Regions from separate parts of the Micromonospora zhanjiangensis genome, predicted to be linked through region 3. Evidence: riboswitches for the same ligand, from Rfam matches in the RefSeq annotation. Region 3 holds a riboswitch; each other region holds the start of a gene.
What was found. A riboswitch is a leader RNA that binds a small molecule or an ion and turns the genes downstream of it on or off. The one in region 3 is predicted to bind S-adenosylmethionine.
Positions count from the first base shown of each region.

Region 1: it holds a riboswitch for S-adenosylmethionine, as region 3 does, so the genes downstream of both, ACFOX0_RS15710 (GNAT family N-acetyltransferase) here and thrC (threonine synthase) in region 3, are expected to answer to the same signal.
Region 2: it holds a riboswitch for S-adenosylmethionine, as region 3 does, so the genes downstream of both, ACFOX0_RS30455 (ABC transporter substrate-binding protein) here and thrC (threonine synthase) in region 3, are expected to answer to the same signal.

Region 1 covers NZ_JBHSBN010000009.1:114,656-120,790, forward strand. The annotation lists gene ACFOX0_RS15695 (S-methyl-5'-thioadenosine phosphorylase) at 1-214, shown strand, start outside; gene mdlC (benzoylformate decarboxylase) at 364-1,962, shown strand; gene ACFOX0_RS15705 (hypothetical protein) at 2,010-2,489, opposite strand; gene ACFOX0_RS15710 (GNAT family N-acetyltransferase) at 2,758-3,504, opposite strand; SAM riboswitch class IV at 3,513-3,629, opposite strand; RNA gene ssrA (transfer-messenger RNA) at 3,783-4,158, opposite strand; gene smpB (SsrA-binding protein SmpB) at 4,293-4,769, opposite strand; gene ftsX (permease-like cell division protein FtsX) at 4,894-5,769, opposite strand; gene ftsE (cell division ATP-binding protein FtsE) at 5,854-6,135, opposite strand, start outside.
Region 2 covers NZ_JBHSBN010000036.1:12,772-18,906, reverse strand. The annotation lists gene ACFOX0_RS30475 (gluconokinase) at 1-245, shown strand, start outside; gene ACFOX0_RS30470 (cupin domain-containing protein) at 444-794, opposite strand; gene ACFOX0_RS30465 (amino acid ABC transporter ATP-binding protein) at 1,069-1,857, opposite strand; gene ACFOX0_RS30460 (amino acid ABC transporter permease) at 1,860-2,597, opposite strand; gene ACFOX0_RS30455 (ABC transporter substrate-binding protein) at 2,691-3,596, opposite strand; SAM riboswitch class IV at 3,906-4,017, opposite strand; gene ACFOX0_RS30450 (spermidine synthase) at 4,072-4,806, opposite strand; gene ACFOX0_RS30445 (peptide chain release factor 3) at 4,863-6,135, opposite strand, start outside.
Region 3 covers NZ_JBHSBN010000001.1:195,863-201,997, reverse strand. The annotation lists gene paaN (phenylacetic acid degradation protein PaaN) at 1-1,015, opposite strand, end outside; gene ACFOX0_RS00930 (GNAT family N-acetyltransferase) at 1,077-2,096, opposite strand; gene thrC (threonine synthase) at 2,383-3,690, opposite strand; SAM riboswitch class I at 3,712-3,846, opposite strand; gene ACFOX0_RS00920 (VOC family protein) at 4,206-4,583, shown strand; gene ACFOX0_RS00915 (GntR family transcriptional regulator) at 4,587-4,715, opposite strand; gene ACFOX0_RS00910 (dihydrofolate reductase family protein) at 4,957-5,499, opposite strand; gene ACFOX0_RS00905 (flavin reductase family protein) at 5,749-6,135, shown strand, end outside.

The sequences.
Region 1 (6,135 bases), on a different contig from region 3:
CTGTTACACGGCGGTGGCCCTGGTGACCGACTACGACGCGGGCGTCGAGACGGGCCACGGGGTGGTGCAGGAGGACGTCTTCCGGGTCTTCGCGGAGAACATCGCGACCCTGCGGGACCTGCTGCTGCGCACCGTGGCGGCGTTGCCGCAGGAGCGGTCCTGCGCCTGTCCGCGGAGCCTGGACGGCATCGTCCTGCCGATCGACCTGCCCTGACGCCGCCGGCCGGCCGGCTCGACGGACCGGTCGGCCCCGGTAGCGCACCACCCTACCGGGCAATTTGTCCAGTATGCGGGTTTTGACGCCCCCGCGACGGATAGATTCCCCCTGACGGGACAGGTGCGAGGCGACCGGGGAGGCTCGGCATGGCCACGGTTCGCGACGTCACCCTGGATCTGCTCCGCGAGCTGGGCATGACCACCGTGTTCGGCAATCCCGGCTCGACGGAGGAGCCGTTCCTGAGCGGGTTTCCCGACGATTTCACCTACGTGCACGCGCTGCAGGAGGCCTCCGCGGTGGCGATGGCCGACGGCTACGCCCAGGCCACCGGCCGGCCGGCCCATGTGAACCTGCACACCGCGCCCGGCGTGGGCAACGGGATGGGCAACCTGGTTACCGCGTGGCACAACCGGACGCCGCTGGTCGTCACCGCCGGCCAGCAGACCCGCGCCATGCTGCTGCTCGAACCCCGGCTCACCAACCGGCAGCCGACCGAACTGGCCCGGCCGTACGTGAAATGGAGCTACGAACCGGTCCGGGCGCGGGACGTCCCGGCGGCGCTGATGCGCGGGTACGCGAGCGCGGTGCAGCCGCCGGCCGGCCCGGTGCTGCTCTCGGTGCCGCTGGACGACTGGCAGCAGCCGGCCGATCCACCCCCGGCGGTACGCGTGGTCAGTCACCGGGTCGCGCCCGAGCCGGACCGGCTGCGCCAGTTCGCCGACGTGCTGGCCGGCAGCCGCAACCCCGTACTGGTGGTCGGTGCGGCGGTGGACCGCGCCGGCGGGTGGCCGGCGGCTGTGGCCCTGGCCGAGCGGCTGCGGGCGCCGGTCTGGTCGGCGCCCTCCCCCGAGCGGGCCGGCTTCCCGGGCGACCACCCGCAGTTCCAGGGGACGCTGCCGTTCGCCGCCGGGCCGCTGGCCGAGCGGCTGGCCGGGCACGACACCGTGCTGGTCGTCGGCGCGCCGGTGTTCCGGTACTACCCGCACGTCGCCGGCCCGCACCTGCCGGCCGGCAGCCGGCTGCTGCACGTCACCGACGATCCGGAGGAGGCGGCGCAGGCGGCGGTGGGCGACAGCGTCCTCGGCGACCCCGCGCTCGCCTGCGCGGCCCTGGCCGAGCTGCTGCCCACCGCGGACCGACCGCTGCCGCCACCCGTGCCCGCGCCGCCGGTGCCGGATGCCGGGGTGCCGCTGTCACCGAAGGCGCTGTTCGCCGCCCTGGCCCGGGAGTGGCCGCCGGACGGCGTACTGGTCGCGGAGACGCCGTCCAATGTCGGCCTGCTGCGTCGGTACCTGCCGGCCCGCCGGCCGGCGTCGTTCTTCACCGGGGCCAGCGGCGGCCTCGGCTTCGGCCTGCCGGCCGCCGTCGGGATCGCCCTCGGCGAGCGGCACACCGGCCGCTGCCGGCCGGTGCTGGCGGTCATCGGGGACGGCTCGTTCCACTACAGCGTGCAGGCCCTCTGGACGGCGGCGCGGCACCGGCTGCCGGTGGTGTTCGTGGTGCCGATGAACGGGCAGTACGCGATCCTCAAGGCGTTCGCCCGGCACGAAGGGACGCCCGGGGTGCCCGGTCTGGACCTGCCCGGGCTGGACATCCTGGCCATCGCCCAGGGGTACGGCTGCGCCGCCGCCGTCGCCGACTCGACCGACGCGGTGACCGAGGCGGTCCGTACCGGCCTGGCGCGGACCTCCGGGCCGACGGTGCTAGCGGTGCCGATCACCCCGGAGGCGCCGGACATCCTGTGACCAACCCGACCGACCCAACCCGACCGACCCGACCCGGTCAGGTCAGGTCAGGTCTCGCCGCCCAGGTCGAGTTCGTACGCATGGTGGATCAGGTCCGCGCCGCGTTGCCGGTGCCGGGCCAGCGCCCGCAGCAGGTCGACCGACCGGTTCCGCAGCTCGTCGACCCCGGTTTCGGGCAGTTCCGTACGGCGGCGGAGCGCGCCGATGGTCGCCGCCACGGCACCGTGCTCGCGGACCAGCGCCCGGGTCGAGTGGGCCAGCCACGGTGCGCGGTCGAGCAACTCGGCGTAGAGGCCGTCGGCCCCCTCGGTGGCGCGTACGTGCTCGGCGAAGCTGCCCTGCAGGGTGCACAGCCGGACGGCCAGCCCGTGCCGCCACGCCGGGTCGCCGGCCGGCGCCGCGAGGGTCTGCTCGATCCCCCGGATGGCCGGCAGCAGGCCGGCCCGGAGGCGGCGGGAGGCCGGGAGCGACCGGTCGTCCGCAGCGGTGGGGATCGTGGCCGGTTGTCGTGCAGCGCCTGTCACCATGGCACACCTCCGGGGTTCGCGCCTGTCGCCCTGTGCCGATCGTGGGCCGGGCCCGGCCCGGGGTCCAGACCCGCGGGCCAGCTCATCTGGCTCATTGGCCACGCCAGCCGCATCAGTAACAAACCGGACAGCGATTCGGAACCGCGAGCCGGTCGGCGGGAGCGACACGGGTCGGCGGGTGGGACCGGGGAAACCGTCGCGGGCCGGATCGAGAAAACGGCGAAGCGCCCCGGTCGGTGGACCGGGGCGCTTCGCGAACGGCACTCCGTCAACGTGATGGGCGACGACCGCGGGGCTCGTCACTACCGACCGTCTCGGCCTGCGCACGCTCGTGCCGATGTGCGGCTGGGTCTCTTCTTTCGGCCAATCGTCTGGTCTTCGATTCAGCGGTTCTTGCCGTCGATACCCGCGTCTGCAGCAAGGCTCTGCAAGCCTCCCACTCCGACTCGACAATCGAGTACATGGCTGAGTCTCGCAACAGCCCTTCTTCCCCCGGCGCCCAAGACCGCGACCAGCTCCGCAAGACACCCTCGAATCGGGCACCCGTGCGCTCGATCGCATTGCGGGAGATCTCATTACGCGCGTCAGTCTTGAGGTCGACGCGGGCCACCGCCCACGCCTCGAACGCGTTGGTGAAAAGCAGTAGCTTCGCTTCCGCGTTCAGCCCGGTGCCCTGTGCCGATGCCGCCAGCCAGGTGAAGCCCACCTCGACTGCGTAGAGCGCATCGCGGCCAGGCCAACACCGGGGGTCCCAGTAAGCAGTCGCGCCGACTGCACGTCCACTCGCCTTCGCCACCTGCGCATAGGGCAACAGCGTCCCGGCAGCCGCCCGGGTCAGCTGCGCGTCGATGTAGGCACCCACCTCGGCTGCCGCTGGAACCCAGGTGAACCGGTACGAACTCCGGTCCTCTTCTGCTGCCGCAGACAGGTCCGCGGCGTGCCGATGATCCAGCGGCTCCAGTCGGACGAGGTCGCCTTCGAGGACAGGAGCGGTCAGAGAATTCGGGAATGGCATAGCCCTCCGTTCGCGGCTTGCTCGGTGCACCATGCAACGGGCCGGGTCATCACCCGGGGCACCCCACCCACGAGACGGAGGGTTGCCGGCCAGCAAGCCGGGGCTTCGCACTGGCACTCATGACCTGGAATGACCTTACCAAGCGACCGGACGGACCGCGATCCCGCTCAGCCGAGGGAACCCCAGAAACACCCGTACGGCAGCATCCCGGAAGACGCTACCGTACGGTCTGTATGTAACAGGCCCCAGAAAGTCCGAAGACGCTCCGTATGCCTGATTTGTGGAGGTGCCGGGAATCGAACCCGGGTCCTTCGCCGCCTTGTCAGGGCTTCTCCGAGCGCAGCTCGCTGTGCCTCTACTCGGCCCCTCCGATCACGCGAGCGAGTCGGTGTGACGGGCCCAGTCGCTGATTGATCTCGCCGCACGGACCCCGCGACCGGGTCCGATTGGCCAGCCCTCTAGCTGATGCCGGCTAACTGGGTCGAAGGCACTCCCAGGCCGACAGACTTGCTACTCGCCTCAGGCGGCGAGAGCGAAGTCAGCGCGATTGTTCTTGGCGCTTATTGGTTTCCGACGACCGATTTTCGAGACGACGTCGGCTTCCTCGGCTCGCTTCCCCTGCCGCAACGCACAAAGTCGAAACCAGTCACCCCCTGGACACGGCCGCCGGTGCGGCGACCACCCCAAGCCTAACGCCTCGGCCGGCAGACTTCATCCCGGATATCCCGTCGCCCGCGAACGGGACGAACGTGACGATCGTCTCGGCCGGGCCGATCGGAGCGAACCGGTTACTCCATGCCCTTGCCGCGCCGGCCGGCCGCCCGGCGGATCTCCTTGTCCGCGTCCCGCTTGGCGAGGTCCTGCCGCTTGTCGTACGACTTCTTGCCGCGGGCCAGGCCGAGCTCGACCTTGGCCCAACCGTCGTTGAAGTAGACCGACAGCGGCACCAGGGTCAGGCCGCTCTCCTTGAGCTTGCCGAGCAGCCGGTCGATTTCCAGCCGGTTGAGCAGCAGCTTGCGGGTACGTCGGGGCTCGTGGTTGGTCCAGGTGCCCTGGACGTACTCCGGGATGTGCATCCCGTGCAGGAACAGCTCACCGCCGCGTTCCTGGGCGAACGCGTCGACCAGCGAGGCCCGGCCGGCGCGCAGCGACTTGACCTCGGTGCCGGTGAGCGCCATGCCGGCCTCGTAGGTGTCGAGGATGGCGTAGTCGTGGCGCGCCTTGCGGTTGGAGGCGACGACCTTACGCCCCTTCTCCCGTGGCATCCGGCGCCACACCCCTCTCCTGCGTCGTGGAACAGCCGGGCAATGCTACCCCGAACGGCCCGAAACGGCGGTCGCCGCCCGCCGGGAGACCCGGTGAGCGGCGACCGAACGCGGCGTACGGTAGCTAGACGCGCAGGTAGAAGCGCAGGGTGACCCAGGCGGTGATGGCGCTGACCAGCGCGCCGACCCCGGCCATGAACGGGAACATCAGCAGGACGCTGCTCCAGCTGATCGGGGTCAGCAGGTCGGTGAGGTCCCGCAACGAGCCGTCCAGCAGGAAGATCTTGCCGAGCGCCAGCGCGCCGAAGCCGAGGATCGAGCCGATCAGGCCGGCGACCACCGCCTCCAGCACGAACGGTGCCTGGATGAACCAGTTCGAGGCGCCCACCAGCTTCATCACCGCGACCTCGCGGCGCTTGCTGTAGGCGGCGACCTGGATGGTGTTGGCGACCAGCAGCAGGGCGGCGATGGCCATCACCGAGGCGGCGATCAGGGCCATCCGCTGTACCGCACCGAGGATGTTGAAGATCTTCTCCAGCAGTTGGCGCTGGTCGACGATCTCGTCGATGCCCTCGGTGTTCTTGTACTTGTCCTTGATCTGCTGGTACTCCTCCGGGTTCTTCAGCTTGACCCGGTACGACTCCGGCAGGGTGTCCGGCTTGATCGCGTTGACCAGGTCCGGGGCGTCCCGCCACATCTCCTTGAAGTTCTTGTACGCGTCATCCTTGGACTCGTAGATGACCTTGCTGACCAGCGGGTCGCTCTTCAGGGCCGCGTCCAGGCTGGTGCGCTGCGCGTCGGTGACCTCCTTGCTCAGGAAGATCGCCACCTGGACGTCCTGGTAGTACCGGGTCTTCATGTTGTCGACCTGGATGAACAACAGACCGCTCGCGCCGAGCATGGTCAGCGACACGGCCATGGTGATGATCATGGCAATGGTCATCGTCACATTGCGCCAGAGCCCGACCAGCACTTCGGACAGGACGTACTTCACGCGCATCGGGGGTTCCCTTCGGATCTCCGCAGAGAGTCGATCGTGGTCAGGTCAGGTGTCGATGGCCGGCGATCCGGCCGAGCCGCCGGCTCAGCCGTAGACACCACGGGCCTGGTCGCGCACGATCCGACCACTCTCGATCTCGATGACGCGGCGGCGCATCTGGTTGACGATGTTGGAGTCGTGGGTGACCATCACGACGGTGGTGCCGGTCCGGTTGATCCGGTCCAGCAGACGCATGATCTCGATCGAGGTGTCCGGGTCCAGGTTTCCGGTGGGCTCGTCGGCCAGCAGGATGAGCGGCCGGTTGACGAACGCCCGGGCGACCGCCACCCGCTGCTGCTCACCGCCGGACAGCTCGTGCGGGTACCG
Region 2 (6,135 bases), on a different contig from region 3:
GTCCCGCGGAGGTGGAGTTCCTGCACCTGGACGGTACGGCCGAGCTGATCCGGGAGCGGCTGGACCGGCGGGTCGGGCACTACATGCCGGCCAGCCTGCTCGACTCCCAGCGGGCCATCCTGGAACCCCTCGAGCCGGACGAGTCCGGCGTCGTGCTCGAGGTGGCGGCAGCGCCGGACGACCTCGTCGCGGCGGCGGTCCGCCGGCTCGGCCTGCTCCGGCGGCTGCCGCTCGACGGTCGCTGACCGCCCGCCGAGGTCGCCGGTCCGGCCGGCATCTCCGCGGCGACGCCCCGGTGCTCGCTGGGGCGCCGGCCGGCCTCGGTCGGGCTGGGCGTCCAGGTAGACCCCGACTGCCGGCCCGCGGCCCGCCGTAGCACGGAGGATGCGCCGGTCACCACAGCCAGTCCACCCATGATCTTCCTCCCCAGTCCGGACGATCGGTTACAGGAATTCGGAGCGGTAGGTCGCCGCCAGTTCCGCCGCGCGCTGGCGACGCTGCGCGAGTTCGTCCCGGGACAGCTGGGGCGGGGGCGCGTCCTTGCCGGCGACGACGTCGCCGATGCGCATGAAGTACTCGTCCTGCCCGGCGGGGGTGCACATGCACAACATCCGGGCCGGTGCCCCGGAGACGTTGCGGAAGTAATGTGGCGCGTTTGCCGGGATGTTGATGGTGGATCCGGCCCGTACGGTGTGCTTGGCACCGCGGAAGGTGAACTCGATCTCCAGGAGCGTGAACATCTCCTCGAAGTCGTGCCGGTGCGGCGGTGGGCCGCCGCCGTCGGGGACGTACATGTCGATCAGGCAGTAGCGGCCGTTGGTCTGATTCGGCTCCTTCGGGATCGATCGGGTGGTGATCAGGCGTCGGCGACGGTGATGACGAGCTTGCCGCTGGGCAGCGTGCCCGCGGTCGCGTCGGCATGCAGGGCGGGCGGGTCGGCCAGCGGTAGGGCTTCCTTTCCGGGCACCGCGACGTGGGGTCGGACCCCGGCGTGATGGCTACCTCGGTTGGGTGTTCCGCTGACCCACCCCGGGGCCCCGGCCGGCCCCGGGTCCCGGCCGGGGGCCGTCACAGCACCTGGGCCAGGAACCGGCGCAGCCGGGGATGCTCGGGGCGTTCGAAGACCGCTGTCGGCGCACCGGCCTCCAGCACCACTCCGCGGTCCATGAAGGCGACCGTGTCGGCAACCTGACGGGCGAATCCCATCTCGTGGGTGACCACCACCATGGTCATGCCGGCCGCCGACAGGTCGGCCATCAATCCCAGGACTCCCTTCACCAGCTCCGGATCCAGCGCTGACGTGGCCTCGTCGAAGAGCATGACCTGCGGGCGCAGGGCCAGGGCCCGGGCGATGGCGACCCGCTGCTGCTGGCCGCCGGAGAGTTGCCCGGGCCGGGCGTCCGCCTTGCCCGCCAGCCCGACCAGCTCCAGTTGCGCCCGGGCCAGCGCCTCGGCCTCGTCCGGTGGCAACCGCCGGATCTTGCGCAGCGGCAGGACGATGTTGCGCAGCACGCTCAGGTGTGGAAAGAGGTTGAACTGCTGGAACACCATCCCGATCCGCCGCCGCAGGGCATCCGGGTCGTCACCGAGCACACTGCGCCCATCCAGGAGCACGTCCCCCCGGTCCGGTTCGATCAGCCGGTTGATCGTACGCAGCAGGGTCGACTTGCCGGAGCCGGACGGGCCGATGACGCACGCCGTACCGCCGCGGGGCACGTCAAGGTTGACCCCGCGCAACACCCGGTTCGACCCGAAGGCCAGGTGGATGTCGCGGACGGCCAGGCTTACCGATCCGTCGCGCCGGGCCAGCTCCCGTTCGGCGCCGCCAGTGTGGGTATTGGTGTCGGTTCGCGTCATCATCAAGTCCTCGGTCCGGCGGGGAGCGGGTGCGTCGCCGCTGGTGCCGGCGCATCGTCGTCCGACTCTGCCTGTACGCCGGACGGCCGACCCTGGCGAAGCCGGCGATCCAGCCAGTTGACCGCGTGCGTCAGTGGCACGGTCAACACCAGATAGAACAGTCCGGCCAGCAGCAGCGCCGACTCGTTTCCGGTCGTGGCAGCGTGATCCTGGCCAATCCGGAACAGGTCCCGCTGGCTGGCTACCAGCCCGAGGAAGTACACCAGGCTGGAGTCCTTGATCAAGGCGATCAGCTGGTTCACCCAGGCCGGCAGGACCCGGCGCACCCCCTGCGGAATGATCACCAGCCGCATCGCCGCTCCCCAGGACAGGCCGAGCGCCCGGGCGCCCTCCAGCTGGGCGGCCTCCACGCTGAGGATCCCGGCCCGGAAGATCTCGCCGAGATAGCCGGCGGCGATCAACGAGAGCGCCAGGACGCCCAACGGGTACGGGTTGGGCCCCCAGACCTGCAACCCGAGCGGGGCCAGGCCCACCCCGATCAGCAGGATCGTCGCCGCGGCCGGCAGCCCGCGGAACACGTCGGTGTAGATCCGCGCCGGCCACCGTAACCAGCGGGTACGGGCGATGCCGGCGACGGCCAGCACCATGCCGAGCACTGACCCGAGCAGGGCGGCGGAGACCGACAGCACCAGCGTGTTGCGCAACCCCACGGCCAGCATCTCGGGCAGGGCCTGCCGCATGGATGACCAGTCGAAAAAGGTTGACCACAACGTACTCAGCGGATCCATCGATCTCTCTTCATTTCCCGCTACGACTTCGTTACCGCGTACCGGTCAGGACGCCGGCGTGGCCGACGCGACGGCGTCCGACGGGGAGGCCGGCCCGCTCTGTGCGGGGCCGGCCGGCGGCGCAACCGTTCCACTGCCCGGCTTGAAGTCCGCCGGGATCGGTCGACCCGGGTAGTACTGCGCCTGCAGCTTCGTCCACGTACCGTCCGCGATGACCTCGTCCAGGCCGCGGTTCAGCGCCGCACGCAGCTTGTCGTTGCCCTTCGCCACCGCGAACGCCGTCGGGGCGGGGCTCAACTGCTTGTCGGCCAGCACGACCTTGCCACCGCTGTCCTTTGCCGTCTTCTCGCCGATCTCAGCGGGGGCGATCCAGGCGTCGGCGGTGCCGGCCTTGATCTGGTTGAGCGCACCGTTGTAGTCCGGCACCCGGACCGGATCGAGGTGGTGACCGGTGGCGTAGTCGTCCTGTACGGTGCCCTGCACCACCACGACCCGCTTGCCGGTCAGCTGGTCGAAGCCCTTGATCGGCGATCCGGCCGGTACGTCCAGCCCGAAGTAGCCGAAGTCGTACCCGTTGCCGAAGTCCACGGTCTTCTTCCGGGCCTCCGTGATGGTGATGGACGAGCTGCCGACGTCGAACTTGTGGTTGTTGACCTGGGACAGCAGCGCCGAGAAGTCGGTGCCGACGAACTCCACCTTGAGCCCCACCTTGCCGGCGACGGCGGTGAGCAGGTCGTTGTCGAAGCCGGTGAACCTGCCGTCCTTGAGGTAGACGTTCGGCGGTGCGTCGGTCAGGGTGCCGGCCCGCAGCACGCCGGGCCGCAGCAGCCCGTACGGGTTGTCGGCCGAGGCGGCGTTGGAGGATCCACCGCAGCCGGCCAACGCCGTGGTGGCGAGGATCGCGGCCGCGGCGAGCGGAGTGAAGGTGGCCAGGAGGGAACGAGAACGCACGGGTGACTCCAGGGTTGATCGTGCGGTGGGTAGGCGCCACCGCCAGCGGGGCGGGTACGGGGACACCACCCCTCGGCGGCGGGTCCGCGAACGGCACCGCCGGATGAGGACAGCAGGGGAACTAGCTGGTCAGCGCGCTACGTACGGGCGACAGCCGGCGCCGTGCACGCGCATCAGGTCGATGTGCCGCCGTCGGACCAGCAGCGGCTGCACCGCTGCCGGCGGGGTCACGCCCAAGGCGACGGCGGGTCGCGGTGGTGCGCAGATGAGAGCAGACACGGGTCCTCCAGGGCTGTTGACCTGGAACCCAGGCCACGCTTGCGCCGGAACAACTCCGGCACCTGGTCTTCACCCGGGGCACCCCACCGCGGAGGAGGGTTGCCGGCCAGCGAGCCGGGGCTTCGCGCTGGCGCTCATGACCTGCTAAGAACCTAGCAGCCCGGACGGCGCCGCTGTCCAGCCGATATGAGGCGCCTCACGCAAGCCCGGCGGGTCTCGCGTGGGTGGCGACGTAGACGGTGTTGGCGCTCTCGCCACCGGTCAGGTGGTTGGCGAAGGTGACGACGTGGGCCCGTACGGTCCCGAACACCTCGGCGAGGGTGCCGGTGAACCGGTCGTCGGGCGGGTCGTCGGACCAGAGGGCGAACACCCCGCCGGGCCGGAGCCGGCTGGCGAGCCGGTGCAGACCGGCGGCGGTGTAGAACGCGGCGTGGCTGGGGTGCAGGACGTGTCGCGGAGTGTGGTCGATGTCCACCAGGACCGCGTCGAAGCGCCGGCCGGGCGCCTGCGGGTCGAGACCGGTGGGGTCGTTGACCGCGGCGAAGAAGTCCCCCCGGACCAGGCGACTGCGCGGATCGCCGGTGAGCCGGCTGGCCAGGGGCAACAGGCCACGCCGGTGCCAGGAGATCACCTCGTCGAGTGCCTCGATCACGGTCAGCGTCCGTACCCGCCGGTCGTCCAGCACGGCCGCGGCGGTGTGGCCGAGACCGAGGCCGCCGACGGCGACGTCGAGGTCGGCCCCGGGCAGCTCGGCCAGGGCGAGCCGGGCGAGTTCCACCTCGGCCACCGTGAACAGGCTGGACATGAGGTACTCGTCGTCCAGCTTCACCTCGTAGACGTCGACGTCGAGCGCCGGGTCCAACCGCCGCCGCAGGCTGATGGCGCCGATCGGCGTCTCCCGCCAGTCGATCTCCTCGAAGCGGCGTCCCATCGTCTCTCCTCGTTCTCGGCCGGTGGCCGGTCGGTCGCTGGTCGATGGCTGGTCGGTCAGTCGGCCGCCAGGAGGGGTTCGAGGGTCACGCCCGGTCGGCTGTCGGCGATGGAGCGCATTCGCCAACCGCTGGTGAACAGGGCCAGCAGCGCCCCGTCGCGCAGCCGGGTGAGCACCTCGGCGTCGGGTACGCCGAGCAGCCGTTCCTGGCTGGCCGCGTCGGTGCGGCGGGCCTCCCGGTACGGCAGGTGCTCCAGCTGGGTGGGCACACCGAACTCGGCGTCGAGGCGAGCGACGGCGACCTCGAACTGCATGGGGCCGACGGCGGCGAGAACGGGGGCCTGGTCGCCGCGCCGGTCGGAGCGCAGGACCTGGACGACGCCCTCGGCGTCGAGTTGCTCGACGCCGCGACGGAAGCGCTTGAACGTGGAGATGTCGGCGGCGCGCAGGACGGCGAAGTGTTCCGGGGTGAACGACGGCAGCGGGGGGAAGGCCACCGCCGGCCCGTCGTGCAGGGTGTCGCCGATGCCCAGCGCGGTCGCGTTGACCAGCCCGATCACGTCACCGGGATACGCCTCGTCGATGGTTTCCCGGCTGGCGCCGAACATCTGCTGCGCGTACTTGGTGGCGAAGGGCCGGCCGGTGCCCGCGTGGGTGACGGTCATGCCGCGGCTGAACCGGCCGGAGCAGACGCGCACGAAGGCGACCTGGTCGCGGTGGGCCTTGTTCATGTTCGCCTGGATCTTGAACACGAACCCGGCGAAGGGTGCGTCGACGCCGCGCGGTGTGCCGCCGGTGTCGACCCGGGGCTGCGGGGCGGGCGCGTGGCTGGCGAGCACCTCCAGGAGTTGTCGGACGCCGAAGTTGGCGACGGCGGCGCCGAACAGCACCGGGGTGGTGGTGGCCGCCATGAAGGTGTCCTGATCGTGGTCGGCGCCGGTGAGACCGAGCAGGTCGAGTTCTTCGACGGCGCGTTGCCAGTCCCCTCCGTACCGGTGGGCCGCCTCCGCGGGGGTCAGCTGTTCCTCGACCGCGGCGGTGGCACCGCCGGGGGTGCGCTGGAACGCGGTCATCTCCCCGGTGCGCCGGTCGACGACTCCGTGGAAGTGGCCGGCGGTGCCCACCGGCCAGGTGATCGGGGTGGGACGCAGGTTGATCCGCTGCTCGATCTCGTCCAACAGGGCGAGGGGTTCCCGCCCGGGTCGGTCCCACTTGTTGATGAAGGTGATGACGGGGATCCGGCGGGCCCGGCAGACCTCGAACAGTTTCAAGGTCTGCGGTTCGAGCCCCTTGGCCGCGTCCAGCAGCATCACGGCGCAGTCCACCGCG
Region 3 (6,135 bases):
GGGTCAGCGTGAAGCCGAGGTTGCGGCACATCCCGGCGAAGTCGTCGGTGGAGTCGACGACGACCGTGTTGAGGCCGGCCTTCTCGGTGTAGACGGCGGCCTGCCGGGCGTTGTCCTCCAGCCAGTCGCCGTACTCGGTGGAACCGGTGAAGTCGACGATCTTGACCTCGGGCCGGGTGGCCAGGCCGGAGGCGAGCCCTTCGCCGGGCGCCTCGACGGCGAGCTGCACCAGGTTGGGGTCGAACCCGGCCTCGGCGAGCACCTCGCGGGCGTACCGCACCGTGATCGCCAGCGGCAGGACGGCCCGCGGATGCGGCTTGACCAGCACCGGGTTGCCGGTGACCAGCGAGGCGAACAACCCCGGGTACGAGTTCCAGGTCGGGAAGGTGTTGCAGCCGATCACCAGGGCGACGCCGCGGGGCACCACGTGGAAGGTCTTGACCATCCGCAGCGGCTCGCCCTTGCCGGCCGGCTTCTCCCAGTCGGCCGTGCCGGGGTGCCGGTTCATCTCCGCGTACGCGTAGGCCACCGCCTCCAGGGCCCGGTCCAGCGCGTGTGCCCCGCCGGCTTGGAAGGCCATCACGAAGGCCTGGCCGCTGGTGAACTGCACCGCGTTGGCCAGCTCGAAGACGTGCCGGTGCAGCCGGGCGAGGATCTCCAGGCAGACCCCGGTCCGGGTCCGCGGGCCGGCGTCCCGCCAGGCCGGCAGCGCGGTGGTGGCGGCGGCGATCAGGGCGTCCGGGTCGGCGTGCGGATAGCGCACGCCGAGATCCACCCCGAACGGGCTGACCTCGGTGGCCACCCGATCGCCGGCACCCGGCTGGTCGAGCGGGAAGTCACCGCCCAGGTACGCCCGGAAGGCGGCCTCACCGTCGGCGGCGGCGGTCTCGCCGTACACCCGGGGGCTGGGTGATTCCGGGTAGGCGGACCAGTAGCCGCGCTCGGTGATCGCGGTCAGCGCGCGGGTCAGCGTCTCGGCGTGCGCGGCGTAGAGGGGATGCGGGGTCTCCGTCATGCCCGCCATCATGCCCCAGCCGGCCCCGGGCCAGCACCTCAGGCGCTGCCGCCCGGGATCGTCAGAGCGTCAGCTGCCAGTCGGTCCAGCGGTCCACCGGCCGGAATCCGATCGCCTCGTTGATCGAGATCATGTGCTCGTTGTCGGCGGCGTTCCAGGTGTCGACGGACCGCAGGGCCGGCTCGTTCGCCATGGCGTACCGCAGGTTTTCGATCTTCAGGAGGGTGCCGAGCCGGCGCCCGCGGTGTGCCGGATCGACGATGGTGATCTGTTGGAAGGCGTGCCAGTCCGGGGTGGCACCGACGTCGATGGTCGTCCAGGCGACCAGCCGGCCGGTCGCCTCGTGCCGCGCCGCCGTGTGGTACGTCCGCCGGCCCGCCGCCACCCGCGCCTCGGCGATCCCCCGGGCGCGGGTCGCGTCGATCTTCTCCGGCTCGTAGTCGAGTTCGCCCGTCGGCGCGTCCAGCAGCAGCCGACCGTCCAGGTAGGCCAGATCGGCGAGGTACTCCTCCGGCGGGATGCCGGGCCAGCGGACGGTCCGGTAGTCCCCGGCCCGGGACCGCGCCTCGGCGAGCTGCCGGTCGAGGGCGACCTCGTCGAGCCCGGTGGCGTCGAGCCGACGGCGGACGTCGACCAGCGCGGCCGTCGCGCCGACCGCGCGGGCGAACGCGTCACCCGCGGGATCGCGTTCCGGGCCGTCCGGCAGGGTGCCGGCGGTCTGGCCGATGATCCGCTTCCGACCGAGGTCACCCATCAACCGGACGACCCGCCGGTGCAGGGCCCGCCCGACGCCCCGGCGGCGACTCCCGGGCCGGACGTGCACCTGCACCACCGCCATCGCGGTGTTGTCCGCCTGGGGGAGTTCGAGTTCGGCGAAGCCGACCGGTTCCCCGTCGAGCCGGGCGAGCAGCCAGCGATAGCCCGTCACCGGCATCGGATGCCGCAGGCCGCCGAAGAAGCGCTGCCGGCACAACGGCGGAAAGCCGGGCAGGTCCGCCGCGAGACTCGCGGCCTTGATCTCGTACGCCCGCTCGAAGCTCGTGTGGTCGTCCTGCCGGATCGAGTCGACGGTGATGTCCATGGGGCGAGGGTGCCCCGGGGAGCGGTGGGACCGCGAACGATTTAGCCGTCGGCCGGTCGGGAAGAAAGGGTCGACCTCGGCGTCCGGGTCGTCACCTGCTTGGTCGGGAGGGCGATCGCACAACGCCTCCGGCGCTGGGTCGTAAGAACTTCAAAAGTCTACGGCGATGCGCCCTCCCGCACGGAGCATCTTGCGTTGCGCAGTTGCGTCCGTCAAGTCCCCGGAAGGAGTTTTCTTCTACTGACAGCAAATCCCCAGCTACCAACCGCAGCAAAACGTGGAAGTTTCAGCCCAGCAGTCCTGCGTCCCGTACCGCCCGCAACGAAGCCTTTACCCGATGGGACGGTCCCACCTGGCCGGCGACCGCGTCGATCGTCTTCAGCCCCTCACCGGTGTTGTAGACGACCGTCTCCCGGGTCGGGTCCAACCGGCCGGACTCGACGAGCTTGCGCAGCACGGCGACGGTGACCCCGCCGGCGGTCTCGGCGAACACGCCGGTGGTCCGGGCCAGCAGCCGGATCCCCGCCCGGATCTCGTCGTCGTCGGCGTGGTCCATCCAGCCACCGGTACGCCGGACCGCCTCCAGCGCGTACAGGCCGGCGGCCGGGTCGCCGATGTTCAGCGACTTCGCGATGCCGGTGGGCCGTACCGGGGTGACAGTGTCGGTGCCGGCGTGCAGCGCGGTCGCGATCGGGTTGCAGCCGGTGGACTGCGCGCCGAACACCGTCCAGCCGCCGTCCGGGGCGGTCGCCAGTCCTATCTCGACCAGTTCGCTGAACGCCTTGTCAATCTTGGTGAGCAGCTCGCCGCTGGCCATCGGGACCACCACCTGCGCCGGGATCCGCCAGCCCAACTGCTCGGCCACCTCGTAGCCGAGCGTCTTGGAACCCTCCGCGTAGTAGGGCCGGACGTTCACGTTGACGAACGCGGTGTCCTCGAACTCGTCGGTCTCCACCAACTCGCCACAGAGTCGATTGACGTCGTCGTACGACCCGTCGATGGCGACCAGGTCGCCCCCGTACACGGCGGTGGTGATCACCTTGCCCGGTTCCAGGTCGGCCGGGATGAAGACGATCGACGGTACGCCGGCCCGGGCCGCGTGGGCGGCGACCGAGTTGGCCAGGTTACCGGTGGAGGCGCAGGCGAACCGGGTGAAGCCGAGCCCGCGGGCGGCGGTCAGCGCCACCGACACCACCCGGTCCTTGAACGAGTGGGTGGGGTTGGCGCTGTCGTCCTTGACCCACAGCGGGGCGTGGATGCCCAACTCGGCGGCGAGTCCGGTGGCCGCCACCAGCGGGGTGAGCCCGGGGTCGAGGGTGATCCGACCGGCCGGGTCCTGTCCGGCGGGCAGCAGCGGCGCGTACCGCCAGATGTTGTGCGGCCCGGCCTCGATGTCGGCGCGGGTGACCCGGGCGAGCGCCGCCGGGTCGTAGCTGACCTCCAGCGGGCCGAAACACTCGAAACAGGCGTGCTGCGCGACCAACGGGTACTCGGCGCCGCAGCCGCGGCAGACCAGGCCGCGGGCCGGTCCGGCCGCGACGCGGCCGGCGTCGGCGCGCTCGTCGGAGGTGGCGTGGTGGGATCCGGATTCGATGATCGACGTCACGTCGAGGTCCTCTCATCTTTCCCCGCATCGCGATCTGCGGCGGGGACGGAATTGGCACCTGTCCCGCTCTCGCTCTGCGTCGAGCCGGCGGGGTGGTTGCCGGGGCGTCATCGGGCCGTATCCCTCAGCCCCTCTGGATGAGGTATTCAGTTGTCCCGGCCGAGTTTACGGCGCATCCGCGGGCGCGCCGAGCCGCCGTCCCACGCAGTGGGCGGCAAGTCGAGTGGTCCGGCTCACGCCGGCCGGCGTCGGCCGACCGCCGGCCCGCGGCACCACCTCGACGGTCCGGCCGAGGGCGGTTGCTTCGTGGTGCCCAGCGCCGCGCCGATCCGGGACAGCGCAGCTCCATGATCATTGGCAGTTTTTCCGTTGCCGAATCGGCGTGTCGTACGGAAAAACTGCCAACGATCATGGGGGCCTTGGGGCGGTCCGGGTGCGGGCGGGGTGGGTTCGGGTGATGATCGTGGTGTTGGTAGAGCCACCGGAGGTCGGAGGTGGGCGGGGTGGTCAGTCAGATCACGCAGTGGACGTTGGACGTGCGGGACACCGATCGGATGGCCGAGTTCTGGTCGCGGGTTCTGGGCTACCGGGTCGAGAAGGGCGACGACGGCTGCGCGAAGCTCTACCCGCCGGACGACGCTCCCCCGGGCACGCTCACCGTCTGGTTGCAGCGGGTCGACGCCTCCAAGGCCGGCAAGAACCGCAACCACCCCGACCTGAACCCGACCGACGGCGACGTCGAGGCCGAGGTCGAGCGGCTGCTGGCGCTCGGCGCCCGGCACACGGACGTGGGCCAGACCGACGCCGACCCGTTCGTCGTGCTGGCCGACCCGGAGGGCAACGAGTTCTGCGTGCTGCGCAACCGCACCCGGGAGGTCTGATGCTCAACGGTCGGCGTTCGGAGCTCGGACGTAAACGCCGCGCCCTTGATGGCCCTCGACCAGACCCTCGGCGCGCAGGATGAGCATCGCGGACCGGATGACCTGCGTGGAGACGTCGTACTTGGCGCACAGCTCGGAGGTCGACGGCAGTTTGTCGCCTGGCTTGCCGCCAGCCTGATGACGGCGGTGGGCGCGCTCAGGACGTACGCCGAGGAACTGACCGGTCCCGCGACCGGCTGATGCCTCCTTCCGGCCCTGCCCGACGCGGTGGTCGGAAGCGGGAAATGGCCCGGGGTGGCTGCCGGGCTCCGGTCGCGGCGGCCCGGGATCGCCTTCGACCGGCCCCGCCCGCCTCGGTGTCGCCCGGGCCGGTTCACCTGACGACGCGGTGCCAGATGTTGACGGCGTGCGGTACGTGACTGACGCTGAGCTGCTCCAGCTTGACGTTGCTGCCGCCGGGATGGTCGAACAGCCGGACGCCGTCGCCGAGCAGCACCGGCGCCACCAGGGTGAGGATCTCGTCAAGCAGGCCGGCCGCCAGGCACTGCCGGGCGACGTCGGCGCCGAGCACGTTGACGTACTTGTCCCCGGCCGCCGCCTTGGCCGCGGTGACGGCCTCGGCCAGGTCGTCGACGAAGGTGATGTCCGCCGAGGCCGGTCGCGGGTGATGGGTGAGCACGAACTGTGGTCCCTCCCAGCCACCGCCGAACGCCTTGCCCTCCCGCTCCTCGACCCCCTTGTACGGGTCGTCGCCACCGAAGGTGCGGTTGCCGACCAGGAGCGCGCCGATCCGTCCGATCAGGTCGTCCACCATCGGGTTGGGTCCGAGGTGCTCGGTGAGCCAGGACATGTCGCCACCGGGACCGGCGATGAAGCCGTCCAACGACATGGTGACCGAGTACAGCAGCTTCCCCATCGCCTGCCTCCTGCCGAGGGTGCCCGAGCGTCCCCTGGCGTTCTACCAGCGACCTGTCACATTCTCGTCGGCCCGAGAGCCGGTCGGCCGCGACGTGCGCCGCACAGGGCGTTCGCACACCACGTCCGGGCCCGGGTCGGTCGAACGCGACGTCCGATCGCCGCCAGCGGTCCGGGGCGTGTCGGGTCAGAGTTGGACGGCGCGCGAGCCGCGCGCGGCCCGACCCGGGCCGGAGAGATGGGATCGACGATGCATCGCGTGTCCGACACGAAAGTCTTCTACTTCGGCACCCCGGTGGTGCTGATCAGTTCCCGGAACGAGGACGGTGGGTTCAACCTCGCGCCGATGTCGTCGGCGTGGTGGCTGGGTCGGACCTGCGTGCTGGGCCTCGGCAACAGTGGCCAGACCACGGCCAACCTGTTGCGCGAACGGGAGTGCGTGCTCAACCTCGTGCCGTCGTCGCTGGTCGACGCCGTGGACCGGATCGCGCTCACCACCGGCCGGCCGGTGGTGCCGACCGGCAAGGCGGAGCAGGGCTACCGGTACGAGCCGGACAAGTTCGCGGTCGCCGGCCTCACCCCGCAACCGGCGGACCTGGTCCGGCCGCCGCGGGTCGCCGAGTGCCCGATCCAGTTG